2 linked regions of the Teredinibacter purpureus genome follow. Each later gene encodes a partner of the first gene's protein in a complex. Links are inferred from orthologs where the notes say so. Each region holds a gene or a part of one and is shown in the gene's direction. Other genes may lie near its edges.

The links.
Region 2: the proteins of tsaB (region 1) and tsaD are in contact, whole or in part, in a solved structure (PDB 4WQ4), measured with the Escherichia coli proteins. The link is inferred for Teredinibacter purpureus from one-to-one orthologs.

What each region holds. Positions count from the first base shown.
Region 1 is NZ_CP060092.1:4,079,737-4,086,914, reverse strand. The notes cover bases 2,688-5,516. They hold tsaB (tRNA (adenosine(37)-N6)-threonylcarbamoyltransferase complex dimerization subunit type 1 TsaB), read left to right. Parts: upstream 2,688-3,658; coding sequence 3,659-4,375; downstream 4,376-5,516. Other genes in these bases: H5647_RS18210 (M18 family aminopeptidase), read left to right, coding at 5,268-5,516; H5647_RS18215 (undecaprenyl-diphosphate phosphatase), read left to right, coding at 4,458-5,255; H5647_RS18225 (hypothetical protein), read left to right, coding at 2,688-3,479. Outside these bases: mazG (nucleoside triphosphate pyrophosphohydrolase), read left to right, coding at 1-107; H5647_RS18235 (hypothetical protein), read right to left, coding at 160-495; adk (adenylate kinase), read left to right, coding at 930-1,586; more of H5647_RS18225, read left to right, coding at 2,643-2,687; more of H5647_RS18210, read left to right, coding at 5,517-6,566; H5647_RS18205 (cyclic nucleotide-binding domain-containing protein), read left to right, coding at 6,762-7,178. UniProt on the Escherichia coli protein: Required for the formation of a threonylcarbamoyl group on adenosine at position 37 (t(6)A37) in tRNAs that read codons beginning with adenine.
Region 2 is NZ_CP060092.1:2,135,251-2,142,478, forward strand. The notes cover bases 2,627-5,505. They hold tsaD (tRNA (adenosine(37)-N6)-threonylcarbamoyltransferase complex transferase subunit TsaD), read left to right. Parts: upstream 2,627-3,492; coding sequence 3,493-4,518; downstream 4,519-5,505. Other genes in these bases: H5647_RS09280 (L-lactate permease), read left to right, coding at 2,627-3,442; folB (dihydroneopterin aldolase), read left to right, coding at 4,522-4,875; folK (2-amino-4-hydroxy-6-hydroxymethyldihydropteridine diphosphokinase), read left to right, coding at 4,881-5,378. In the rest of the region: H5647_RS09265 (GatB/YqeY domain-containing protein), read right to left, coding at 1-106; rpsU (30S ribosomal protein S21), read right to left, coding at 190-405; H5647_RS09275 (2-hydroxyacid dehydrogenase), read right to left, coding at 597-1,592; more of H5647_RS09280, read left to right, coding at 1,820-2,626; H5647_RS09300 (hypothetical protein), read left to right, coding at 5,698-6,252; H5647_RS09305 (pteridine reductase), read right to left, coding at 6,367-7,110; H5647_RS09310 (multifunctional CCA addition/repair protein), read right to left, coding at 7,110-7,228.

The sequences.
Region 1 (7,178 bases):
ATTTTATAGAAGCAGCACTGGAGCAAGCGGGTTCGAGTTTAGAGGAGGCGTCTGTCGAGCAAATGGACCTCTTTTGGGATCAATCGAAGGCTAATACAATAGATTAATCGGGGCTCCTTTGATGTGGGTGGGCGCCGAATAACTACGCTTTCGGAGGCGCTATTTTGTTTTCGTTGCTTTGTGTCTAGCGAGGTGCTCTTTCGTTAGGGTGAGAAACTCGGGTGTTGGCCCAATATCTTCGTGTAAGGGCTCTCCGAATTCATCCATAGCAACGACTTTGGGGCCCGCAATATAGGGGAAGCTGGCTTCAAGTTCCGCTAGCGCAGAGGTAACAAGTTCGCTTATGAGTTGTTCTTTAGATCGACGCGGATACATTTCAGCTAAAGCGTCTACTTTGGCGGCGTCTTCTAATGAAAGCGTTACGTCGTAAGTGTTATCCGTTAATGTGCAATGCGCGTGTTTGTGCCACGTGGACACCAATTCTCTAACATTCATAATGTACTCTTCTAAGTGATGTAGTGTGTAAACGATCAGGCTGTTTGTTAGCTCTGTGAGAAATGGGGTGAGAGCTTCGATGGTTACCTTACATGGAGCGCCAGGGTCTTTATAATCATGCGTTTGAGTATAGTCTAGCAACGCCTACCGTAGGCGGCGTGATGTCAGCGCGGGAATAGCGATTCGGCTCGCTTGTGTCTGTAGCAGGTGGCGTGTATTGTATCGCCCCTATTTTGAACAGCACTCCGAATTCATACTTCAGCCCTAGAAGGGGTGGAGGAATATAGTGCAATGCTACTAATTATGGGGGCGGAATCGTTCTCACGAATACGACTGTCACTGGGTGAAGCACCTATGGCCGTTTAGTCGCTATTGTGTCTGGCCTATATGGGCTGTGATCAGAAACTTATTAAATTCTTAACGAGGTGAAATCAATGCGAGCAATTTTATTAGGTGCTCCAGGAGCAGGTAAGGGTACACAAGCCAAGTTTATAATGGATGAATACGGCGTACCGCAAATTTCTACCGGTGATATGCTCCGTGCGGCAGTTAAAGCCGGCACTCCTTTAGGTGTAAAAGTAAAAGATATTATGGCATCGGGTGGTCTCGTATCAGACGATATCATTATCGATCTTGTAAAAGAGCGTATTGCACAAGATGATTGTATCAACGGTTTCTTATTTGATGGTTTTCCGCGAACGATTCCGCAAGCCGAAGCCCTGAGTAATTCTGGGGTAGCGATAGACCATGTGCTTGAAATATACGTACGCGACGAAGAAATAGTTGCTCGTCTAAGTGGGCGACGTGTTCATGAAGCATCAGGTCGTGTGTATCACGTCATTCATAACCCGCCAAGCAAAGATGGTTTGGATAACGAGACGGGCGAACCGCTTGTTCAACGTGAAGATGATAGAGAAGAGACCGTACGGAATCGGTTATCCATTTATCACGAACAAACTGAACCCTTGGTTGCTTACTATCAGGATCAAGAAAAGAACAATACTGATGTAAACGTGCGTTTTAACCGTGTTGACGGTGTTGGCTCACTTGAAGAGATCAAAAGCAACGTTCTAGCTGTCTTATCGAAATGATTCTAGCGAGCGAATGGACATTAGCTCAATAGATTGCGTTAAGGCGCTGTTATCTCGCCTTTAAATAAGATAAATGAAAGCCTGGATCCACCTAATTCGCTGTTGTAGTAAAACAGGATGCGAATAAGAGAGGTTCAGGCTTTTTTATCGCATGAAAAGATACTTTCTCTCTATGGCAGGCGCGGTTCGTTATTCAGCGAGCCAACGTTTGAACCTTCATTATTTACACTAATCACGTAACACTCTCGTTTCCCAAAAAAATCGCCTTCATCGTTGATATGTACCGTCGATGTTGCCTTAAGTGCAACTCGATTGACTTTAAATGGTGTCTTTTGGCGTAGTTGTTCAGGCAGCGTTGTAATGAAACGCGTGGGCTGATTCTGCGTAGAAGCAATTTTCTATATTGGAATTTAAGGTTGTTACCGTGTTTACGCATAGCCTATGCGAATTTTGATTCAATATGTCGAGTAGATTTCTTCGTTGTATATTGGTTGATATCGTCCAAGGTAAGAGCCTCTTTTTTGAGTTGAGCCCTCCGATAAACTCCAGGCTCCAAATTGTCTTCGAAAGATGTGCAGCATTTCGGTTTTGCGTGAACAAATAAACTAACGATTGGTCAGCGCTAGAGGATAAAGGGGAATTCTGTGTCGGTAAGGGCGAATTCAAACACTGAAAAGATAATTTCTGCTTTATCAACTATTCTATAGTGGAAGGGTAGAAATAGAGTGGATGAAAAGGCTGGAATGGGTGCTGTATTTTGAATGTGAAGGATTAAATCTGAGCTGTATCCAATTTCTGATTGTGTGAATATTTTTCAACTTGAAACAAAAAAATACCCATTAATCGAAGAATAATTATTAATTTGATAAATTTAGGAAGAAAACTGCCTTATTTGGTTAAAAAACATCATCAAAGGCGTGCAAATTCCCGACAGATAAAATAATATCCCCGCCAGACGCTTAGGTGTCTTTTTATTCAAGGTGCTATGCAACTGATTGGAGCTGAATGATTCAGCAAAAATCAGAAAACAAATACGATTTGTGAGGAGAACTCAATATGGCAAAAGTTGCCAAGAAACGTGGTCGTCCGGCCGCTGCAAAAAATGCGGGTCGTCCAGCGGCTAAAAAAGTTGCTAAATCCGTAGCCGCGCCAGTAGTTGTAGACGCTGCTGCAGCAAAAGCACAAAAAGCATTTGATAAAGCTGCTGCCAATTTGGCCGCCATTGTTAAGTCAGTTGCTGATGCTCGCGCTAAAGCCTCTGCTGCAAAGGTTACTGCTGCTAAATCTAAGAAACCCGTTGATGTACGAAAAGCGGCCACTGCAAAAGCTGCCGTTGCTAAAGTTGCTGAAAAGGCATCTGCTGCAAAACAAGTTGCTGCAGATGCTAAAGCTGTATTAGCGTCGGTTAAAACCTTAGCTGCTGCAAAAGCTGCAGAAGCTGCTGCTATTGCGAAAGTTGTTGCGCTTAAAGATGCTCTTGCTAGCCAAGCCGAAGCTGATTTTGCTAAAGCAAGTGCTGCATTCGCTGCACGCTGGACTAAAGCTCGCGCTGCCGCTGACGGCAAAAAAGTTAAAGCAGCTGCCAAGAAGTTAGCTGTTAAAACTGCCGCTGCTGAGAAAAAAGCAAAAGCAAAAGTAAAAGCCGCAGAAAAGAAAGCTAAAGCCAAAGCTGCAACAGTAGCTAAAAAAGCTGCCGCTAAGGCAAAAGCTGCTGCAAAAGCTAAAAAAGTTGCCGCTAAAGCGACTAAAACCGCTGCTAAAGCTAAGCCCGTAGCTAAAAAAGCCGCTGCTAAAAAGCCTGCGGTAAAAGCTGCCGCTAGCACAAAGAAAGCCGCCAAGAAGCCAGCTAAAGCTGGTGCTAAGCGTCGTGGTCGTCCAGCTAAGAAAGCGTAATAATCGCTATTTGGCTAACGCACAATCATTTAACTGAGATACTTTCAGCGTAAGTGGTTAAAAAATCCCTCGGAGAGCAATTTTCGGGGGATTTTTGTTTGCGTTCTTTGGTTCCGAGTCGGAAAATAGCGATCTCTGTCATTTTTATATTCGTTACCCACTATTATTGATACAACGCTATGTCTAAATTACTCGCTCTTGATGCTTCAACCGAAGTTTGCTCAGTTGCCGTAACCGACGGCTCGACTGTCGTGCAGCGATACTGCGACACACCCAAATCACACTCTAAGGTACTTTTACCTCTTATTAACGAAGTGCTAGAAGAGGCTAAAATCGCCTTATCCGATTTAGATGCTTTAGCGGTAACACGAGGGCCTGGCTCCTTTACCGGTATTCGTATTGGCTTAGGGATAATCCAAGGGCTTTCTTACGGCGCAAAATTGCCGGTTATTGGGTTGAATACACTGGATGTCATGGCTGAGCAATATCGGGCAACATTATCTTGTATGTCCGGTTCAATTATCGTTCCTGCACTAGATGCCCGGATGGGTGAAGTGTATTGGTCGGCTTACCGTGCAGAGAATGAGCATTGTGAAGCCGTGATACCGGCTGCGGTCTGCGCGCCTCTTTGCGCGTTAGAGGAATTAAAAGCACAATTTAGCTTGGAGGATGTTCACGGGGTAGGGCATGGCTGGAGCGTTCAACCTCTAGTTGATACTCCTGTCTCCAAAATCTCTCCAGATTTTAAACCTCGCGCTGAAGCTGCCTTGGCGCTAGCGGTGCAATCCTATAAACCAAAAATGAGCCCATCGGCTTATGCCTTTACAGCGGTAGAGCCAATATATTTACGTAATGAAATTACGTGGAAAAAGCGCCAGCGTATCCGCGATCGCTAATTCTCCCCCTATTCTTATTCAACTCTCGGTTTTACAGTGAATACCGTCAGAATTATCACTTAATACTTTTTTGAGGCCCCGTATGGATATCGTTCAAGTTGTTGTGCTCGCACTCATTCAAGGAATAACCGAATTTTTACCCATTTCTAGTTCTGCGCACTTAATTTTGCCAAAAGAACTTTTGGGCTGGCCAGATCAGGGGTTGGCGTTTGATGTTGCTGTACACGTGGGAACTTTGTCCGCTGTGATGTTTTATTTTCGTCGAGATATTGTTGACCTTATTTCGGGGTGGGGATTATCGGTTGCGGGTAAAGGCACCAATTCGAATGGGCGGGTTGCATGGTGTATTATCGCGGCAACCATTCCGGCGGGGGTGTTTGGTTTGTTATTTGATGACTACATTGAAGCCAATCTGCGTTCTACGAGTGTCATTGCGACAACAACGATTTTATTTGGTGTAGTACTCGCAGTGGCAGATCGATTGCCTAGCAAAGTGAAAGATCTTACTCAATTGACATTATATGCGGCTATTATTATTGGCTTCGCACAAGCGCTTGCGTTAATTCCTGGCACTTCTCGTTCCGGCATTACAATTACAGCGGCGTTATTCTTGGGCTTTTCACGTACAGACTCAGCGAAGTTTTCCTTTTTACTTTCAATGCCCATCATTCTACTTGGCGGCGGATACAAAGGCTTGGAGTTAGTGTTAGGAAATGCCGAGGTTGACTGGTTGGCGCTGGGGCTTGGCATTTTACTTTCTGGAGCGAGTGCTTACCTTTGTATCCATTATTTTTTAAGTTTTATTAATCGACTGAGTATGATGCCCTTTGTGGTGTATCGTTTAGTGCTGGGTGTTTTGTTAATTGCGTACACGCTTTAGTAGAGAATTATTATGTCATCACTTGAATTAACGAACGGTTTATTAGATTTTGTCAGAAAATCCCCCACGCCTTATCATGCAGCCCAGAGTATGGCGACATTATTATCAGTAGAAGGATTTAAACAGCTTAATGAGATGGAACGCTGGAATTTAACGCCAGGTGGTCGCTATTTTGTGGTGCGTGGCGGCGCATCTGTATTGGCGTTTATAGTGGGTACAGAAGCTGTGGAAGAGAGCGGTATTCGTATTATTGGTGCTCACACCGACAGCCCTTGCTTGAAAGTAAAGCCTTTGCCGGAAATCCAAAGTAAAGGTTATGCGCAGTTGGGTGTAGAGGTTTACGGTGGGGCGTTATTAAACCCATGGTTTGATAGGGATCTTTCCATTGCTGGGCGAATATCTTATTTATCGACATCAGGGGAACTTAAAACCGCCCTGATCGATTTTGAAAACGCGATAGCGAGTATACCGAGTTTAGCGATTCATCTAGACAGAGAGGCTAATAATAGCCGCCGCGTAAACCCTCAGACAGATATGAATGCAATTTTGCATCAGGCCGACGAGCCAAAAAGTTTTCGCGCACTCCTATTAGATGTACTCGATGATAAAAATGCGAAAGAAGTACTCGATTTTAATTTGAGCTTCTATGATACGCAGCCGCCTGCAGTGCTAGGTTTAGAGAATGACTTTATTGCAAGTGCTCGGCTGGATAACTTGCTAAGTTGTTATCTTGGTGTAAGGGCGTTGATTGATGCAGGAACGAATCACACCAGCGTACTCATCTGTAATGATCATGAAGAGGTCGGTAGTCGATCTGATATTGGCGCTCAAGGGCCCTTATTGGATGAAGTCATTGAGCGTCTTACCGTGGGAGGAGAGTCACGGCAAATTACCTTGCGCCGCTCGCTTATGTTTTCGGTGGACAATGCCCATGGTGTCCATCCCAATTACGTCAATAAACACGATGACAAGCATGGGCCGATTATTAACAAGGGGCCTGTTATTAAGTTTGATGCCAACCAAAGTTACGCAACGAGTAGCGCTACAGCAGCGTTAGTGCGATGGTTGGCATCGTCGCCGAGCAGTCTCCCATTACAGACTTATGTGACGCGTGCAGATACTCGATGTGGGAGCACCATAGGCCCGATTACAGCGGCTGGTATTGGTATAACAACGGTTGATATTGGCGTGCCGACCTTCGCAATGCACTCCATCAGAGAGTTCGCCGGCGTGATAGATTTGGTGCATATGAATACACTATTGAACCGCTTTTTAACGGTTAAAAATCTACCTTATTGCTCCAACCTGTGACGTTAGTTGCTACACTTTGGTTGATTGGCGCGTAGAATCCCCCCTTTGAAAAGTTGTCATTTTTTTCGACAGGTGCAGGCCCCATTTGGAATGTTTTGAACTGAATTGAGGTTCTGTTCCTGAGTTTGGGTGATTTTGAGCGCATTACATCGGCGAAAAACGGGGCAAAATGTGAGCAAATTACGAGGAACTTAAATGCTGGATATTCAAACGTTAAAAAACTTTGTGCCCTTTAACGGGCTGGACGACGAATACTTGCAGGAAGCGCTCACTAAAATAGATGTACAAGAATACGGCAAAGGTCAAATGTTGTTTAAGCGTGGCAGGCCTGTTAACACACAGTACTACTTGCTCGACGGACAGGTAGATCTCATTAATAGCGCCTTCTACGTGTCTACGGTGCTAGGTGATTCCGCTGCAGCCCATAATTCACTGAATCCCGAATCGCCCACGTTGTGCTCAGGCGTTGCTAAATCGCCCAGCGTTAAGGTATTTTCGATTGATACCGAAACATTGGATCGTTTGATGGCATGGAGCCAATCTGCAGTGGATACCGATTTGGATACCATGGAATATTCGACCGGGGAATTCGAAGTTGCCGAGCTTCACGAA
Region 2 (7,228 bases), 1.9 Mb from region 1 along the record:
TAAATTCCGACATAAGAATACGCAAAACACCAAGACGTGGTTTATCCTTGGCGCGCATAGCATCTTTTACGGCTTGCGAGATACGATTTTTTGTGTCACTGGCCACGGTAGAGTCCCGTTTTATAGTCAATCCAATAAGGTGGCTTAAAACCACCGTTGCTGAGCTGCAATAGCAGCTGTAGCAGGATCTTAGTACAGGCGCTGAAACTTGCGGTTTTCGCGCTGAACTTTTTTCGCGTGACGCTTAACAGCTGCAGCAGCTTTACGCTTACGTACAGAAGTAGGCTTCTCGTAAAATTCGCGACGACGTACTTCGGCGAGTACACCGGCTTTCTCACAAGAGCGCTTGAAGCGACGCAAAGCAAAATCGAATGGTTCGTTTTCTTTCAGTTTTACTGAAGGCATATTTTTACCTGTTTTGTTTTCAATTATCCGATGCAGCCACATGCCTAGGCACACCAGTTCTAAGGGTGCGAGATTCTAAACACTTAGGCTTGTGCCTGCAAGGGCTTTTTGTGTGAATTTCAGGCCTGTTGGGCCTTTCGTTTTTTGGGGTTCGACTTTGGCGCCATGAGGGCCATTTGTCACGCGGTAACCTAGGTTTTAACCAAGCACATTTTATCGAGCTCACCTTTATCGAAGTGAAGGATGTTATTGAGTGTTACTTCGGCAATGGCTTGTAAGGCTTCATGTGTAAAGAACGCTTGGTGGCCCGTAATTACAACGTTTTTAAACGTTGTGAGGCGGGCGAAAATGTCGTCCTGTAATACTTGGTTAGAGTAGTTTTCGAAAAATAGGTTGGCCTCTTCTTCATAAACATCTAGCCCTAAGTAGCCTACTTGCCCGTTTTTTAGGGCTTTAATGATGGCCGGTGTATCGATTAACCCGCCGCGGCTGGTATTAATAAGCATTACGCCCTTTTTCATTTGGCTGAGCGTATTGCTATTAATAATGTGGTAGGTAGAGCGTACGAGCGGACAGTGCAGCGAAATAATGTCTGATTCGGCCCATACTTGTTCGAGGCTGACGAGCTCTACGCCGGTTTCAACGAGTGCCTCGGAGGGCATGGGATCGAAACAGATAACGCGACAACCAAACCCTTTCATTATGCGAATTATTGACTGCCCTATGCGGCCGCCGCCTACGATAGCAACAGTTTTGCCGTATAAATCGAAACCCATTAAACCGCTAAGTGAGTAGTCGTTCTCTCTAATGCGTGAAAACGCACGGTGGATATTGCGGTTTAAGTCCAAAATTAGTGCCGCTGCGTGCTCTGCGACAGCATTAGGAGAGTATTCAGGTACGCGTGCGACGGGTAGGTTGTGTTTAGCACAGGCATCAAGGTCGACGTTATTAAAGCCTGCGCAGCGCATAGCAACCAGTTTTACACCGTTTTCCTGCAGTTGGGCGGCAACGGCGGTATCGATCACGTCGTTCACAAAGCAGCAGACTATGTCGAAGCCTTTGGTGAGGGCAACGGTTTGAGCGGTCAGTTGGGGTTCAAGGAATGTGAGCTCCAAGCCAGTTTCTGTATTTGCGCTGGTGAGATGTTCTTCGTCGTAAGGTTTGGAGCTGAAAACCGCTACTTTCATTTGTTTGTCTCGTACTCAATTAGCTTTGTAGGGAAAGGAGGGGGAGTATACATTCAGTTAGGCCTCAACCGCACTAGGGTAAGGCCGAGAGATTTCCCTTATTTTTGATAAGGAAATTTACCTTGCGATAGTTTAGTCTATGCGCCTTTACTTTGGTGGGGATTCGGGCGATTAATCGCACTGGAACCCGCTCTTTGATTTGCTCCGAATGCGAGATTGTTGTTCCTATGTTTCAGTTGTTTTCTGCTTATTTTCCGATTGTGTTGCTCATCTACCTCATGACGAAAAAAAATAGCTTGCCATCTTTTCGCGCGCTACCTCTTTCTGCCTTGGTACTTTATAGCTTAATGTTGGTGGTTTTTGAGCGTGACCCAAACCAAGTGCATGCCGTAATCGTTGATGGCTTGTTGGTCGCGTGGACCCCCATTTTAATCATTGCGGGTGCTATTTTTTTATTCCGAACAATGGAAGCGACAGGCGCGTTAGCGATTATTCGCACTGGGCTTAATAGTATTTCCAACAACGCTATAGCCCAACTAATGATAGTGGGCTGGGCGTTTCAGTTTTTAATAGAGGGAGCCAGTGGTTTTGGCACACCTGCAGCATTGGCGGGGCCTGTATTGGTGGGGCTGGGTTTTCCCGCTGTTCGGGTGGCCATTTTCTGTTTGATTCTCAATAGTGTGCCCGTATCTTTTGGAGCGGTAGGAACCCCCACATGGTTCGGTCTTTCCGCCGTTTCATTAAGCGAGCTTGAGCTGGCGCAGGTAGGCATTAAATCGGCTTGGTTGAACAGTATCGCGGCACTATTCATAGTGCTCGTTGCCTTGATGTTTATTGTCGATCGTCGAAAAATCATGGGCAATATTGTCTTTATCGTACTCAGTGTACTGTGCTGCGTTACACCTTATGTCGCGATTGCTTATAGTAGTTATGAGTTTCCGGCGTTATTGGGGGGCGGTATTGGGTTGATCTTGACGATACTCTTAGCGCGATGGGGGATAGGGCTTGAAAAAACGCCAAGTGATGGCCGTCAAATTGACGATGAGGCCGTGGATCGTGCGACAGATGCTCAGAACGCGCCACGTGTATCGGTTAAAGCGCTAGTGAAGGCTACCTTTCCCCTATGGGGAACGGTTTTGTTATTAATTATTACGCGGGTTCCTCAGCTGGGTATAAAGCCTTTGTTGTTGTTAAAAGAGCCCGTGTTAAGCGTAGGCCTTGGTAGTTTGGGCGATTTGTCCGTAAGTGCAGCACTAGTGGTTTCGCTCACGAATATTTTTAATACGTCTGAATCGTGGAGTCATAGTTTTCTATATGTTCCGTCGTTGCTTCCTTTTGGTGTTATCGCTCTTTTAACCCTGCAGCTATTTAAAGACGGTAGTACGCGCACTGTTGTTAAAGAGACGGTCGAGCAAATGAAAACGCCGGTTGTTGCTTTATTGGGTGCGTTGGTGTTTGTAAATTTAATGATGATGGGTGGCGAGCAGTCGGCGGTTGCGTTAATTGGGTCGCATCTAGCGGAGATTACCGGTAGCAATTGGCAGTTTTTTGCGGCATTCCTCGGCGCCTTGGGCTCGTTTTTTTCGGGCTCGGCCACTATATCCAATTTAACGTTTGCCGGTATTCAAGATTCAATTGCGCTAGACCTCGCCCTTAATCGAACAACCATTTTGGCGCTGCAGTCGGCGGGCGGTGCTATGGGTAATATGGTGTGCATTAACAATATTGTTGCTGTTGCTTCTGTACTCGCGCTCGGTGATAAAGAAGGTTATATCCTAAAACGTACCGCCATCGCTATGCTTGTTTACGGTGTTGTGATTGGTGTGGCTGGCGTTGTAATTTTTGGCTAAGGTCTATGGCCCTGCAGTATTGGGGTTTATTGTTCAGTAAGAGATGAAACATGCGTGTATTAGGAATTGAAACATCCTGTGATGAAACCGGTGTAGCGGTCTATGACAGTGAGGCCGGCTTACTTGGGCACGACCTTTACAGTCAAATTGAGCTACATGCCGAGTATGGTGGCGTCGTACCTGAGCTAGCATCCCGCGATCATATTCGTAAGCTTATCCCACTTATCGATAGCATTCTTGATCGTACGGACTCCCAAAATAAGATCGATGCTATTGCCTACACGTGCGGGCCAGGTTTAATCGGTGCGTTGTTGGTGGGGGGGTGCGTGGGGCGCTCATTGGCTTACGCATGGAACGTGCCGGCAATTGGTGTGCATCATATGGAAGGGCATCTATTAGCGCCCCTACTCGAAGACAACCCGCCGGACTTCCCCTTTGTTGCGCTACTGGTCAGTGGCGGGCATACGCAGTTAGTGGAGGTTAAAGGAATTGGTGAGTACACCTTGTTGGGGGAGTCTCTCGACGATGCCGCCGGAGAGGCGTTCGACAAAGCCGCGAAGATGATGGATTTGGATTATCCCGGTGGGCCTCATATAGCACGCTTAGCAGAAAAGGGTACGCCGGGGCGATTTAAGTTTCCGCGCCCTATGACGGATAGGCCCGGTCTAGACTTTAGTTTTAGTGGTTTGAAAACGTTTACGTTAAACACCGTAACGAAGCATGCTCAGGCCGACGGGTTGCCCGATGATCAAACCTGTGCCGATATAGCCTTTGCTTTTCAGGAAGCCGTGGTTGATACACTCGCCATTAAATGTCGGCGAGCCTTGCAGCAATGTAATATGAATACGCTGATTATTGCGGGCGGGGTGTCTGCGAATAATCGTTTGCGCGAGCGATTGGAAGAAGCATTGGCAAAAATTAATAGCCGAGTATTTTATGCGCGCCATGAATTTTGCACCGATAATGGCGCAATGATCGCGTTTGCGGGATGTCAGCGTTTAGTCGCAGGCCAAAAAACGGGGTTAGCGGTTGATGTCATGCCTCGCTGGCCGTTAGATACTTTGGAGTCTCTGTAGTTTATGGATATAGTTTTTATTAACGATTTACGCATCAATACTATTATTGGTATTTTTGATTGGGAGCGAGAAGTTAAGCAAACGGTTCGCCTCGATGTAGAAATGGCGCACGATATCCGTAAAGCCGCCGAAACAGATGATATTCAATATGCTCTAGACTATAAAAAAGTGTCGAAGCGATTGATTTCATTTATTGGCGAATCGGAATTTTTCTTGGTTGAAACTATGGCGGAGCAAGTGGCTGCTATTATTCGCGAAGAATTTAAAGTGCCGTGGTTGTGCCTAAGTGTTAGTAAACCAGGCGCATTACGAGGAGCCGAAAGTGTTGGCATCCGTATAGAGAGAGGTGAGCGCTAAACACAATGGCAGAGGTATTGTTGAGTGTTGGAAGTAATATTGAACGGGATTTAAATATTCGCTCTGGGCTGAAATCTTTGGCGCTTGAATTTGGTACGTTGGCATTATCGCCGGTATATGAAAGCGAAGCGATTGGTTTTCAGGGTGATAATTTCTACAACCTTGTGGTTGCTATGCATACGGCTTTGTCGGTGGGGGAATTATCTTCTGTACTGAAATCCATCGAAAATAAGCATGGCAGGGATAGATCCTCGGCAAAGTTTAGCGCGCGAACCTTAGATATTGATATTCTTACGTATGACCAGCAGCAAGGTGAATGGGAAGGTATTTCATTGCCGCGAGATGAAATTAAAAAAAATGCGTTTGTATTATTGCCAATGGCCGATCTAAGACCCAATAGTTATTACCCAGGAAGCGAACAAACATATAAGGCTCTATGGGAGCGTTTTGATAGTACCTCGCAGAAATTATGGGTAGTACCTTTTCCGCTGAATGTTGAGTGAGCCACTTTTTATAACCCCTTAAATGGAAGTGAATGAAAATCGGCCCTAGCGAATCGCTCGCCCCGTAATGACGGTCGTACTTAGCCATAACGCTAAATCACTGTGCCGTGCGCATCATATTCTACACTTTTCGTATTTGGCATAACCCTTCGTTATTTTAAACGTTAGCGCTTATCATATGTCCGTCTAAACGTGTGCTGGCACCGGTGTCTAAAAACAGATACCTTTAATCTCGCGAACACGTTTTCTCGTATACCTTTCAAATATGTGAAAAATAACATTGTTATTTGATCACGAGAAAACCTTTCTGGAGGCAACTATGCGACGTTACTATTATGTGAGTAATGACTTAACCGATATTGAAAAAGCTGAAATTGATTTGTTTGATGCTGGGTATTCTCAAGAACAGGTGCACATTCTTAGTCAGCAAGATGCTGAATTGGAAAAACGACATCTTCATGAAGTTAATCCTTTTGCGCGCTTAGATATTCTTCGTTCGGGGCTTGTTGGCGCCGCGATTGGTGCATCGCTAGCCGTTATCGTTGTGCTTATTGGATTTGTCTACAAAGCTGAAACAGCGATTGACTGGCTTCCGTTTGTATTTTTAGCCGCGGTGTTGTTTTTTTTCTCAACATGGGAAGGAGGGTTTTACGGCATTCAGGTGCGTAGCGCCGAATTTAAACGTTTCCAAGACTTGCTTAACAGCGGGTTTCACGTGCTTATGGTCGATACGGATACAAAAGATCAAGATACTCTTCAGCGTTTGATGGCTTACCATGAATCTTTGTCTGATGCTGGTGAAGGGGCAGCGCGCCCAGAGTGGCTCATTGCATCACAGCGTAGTTTTCACGCTTTTGTAAAAGCAATGCCTTAGGTCGGCAATTACGCTCTTCTAAGGTGTACCTCACAACCTTGGAGAAGGTATAGAAGCTGGTAGGTTTTTACCTGTACCGCCTATATTCGATAGGCGGTTCCCTACCTTTCGCAGCTATTGCTGCAAGGTTTTTCCCCCATCAATATTCAGTATTTGCCCGGTAATGTAGTTGTTGTGTTTTGCCAAAAATTGCACCGCATCGGCGATAACGGTGCAGCCACCTATGGTCTTGAGTGGGATAGAGTTTAGTCTTGCGGGGTTCTCAATTAAATTTCCGTCTGAATCTTCTGGCCATAATATGGCGCCAGGGGCAATTCCGTTTACGCGAATATGCGGTGCAAACTCCAACGCTAAAGATTGTGTAAGCATTAGGTTTGCGGCTTTGGCCATGCAATAAATAGTGTGATTTTTTAGTGGCCGGTGGGCGTGCACATCGGCAATATTAATAATGCAGCCGTTGGCCTGTTTTAGCGGTTGGCGCAGCGCATGCGACAAAAATAAAGGCGCTTTTGCGTTTGAGTTGAATAGGGCATCCCAGTCGGTTTCGTCGAGACTCTCGAGAGGTGTGGGGAAAAAACTCGAGGCGTTATTGACTAAGAGATCACACCGGCCTACCGCCAGTAATAGATCGTGTGCGATAGACTGTGCAGTATTGGCGCCACTGAGTGTTGCTTGAATGACGAAAGCGGAGTTAGCGCGCACTGTATTCAGTTGTTCGCGTAAAGCGTGCGCTTGAGGCAGTGACCGGTCGCAATGAATCACCACCGTATAACCTGCGGTGTGAAGCTGTTGCACAATAGCGGCGCCTATTCTTCGGGCGCCACCTGTTACTAGAGCAACGGGTGCGGGGTTGTTCATTATTCCTTCACCTTATAATTTTTCTTGAACGATTCTAGTAGCGATAATCGTTTTTTGTGTAAGGCTTCTCCAAATGCCGCGCCCTTGTGGCCTTGTGCCGCAATGGCTTTGGTATCGA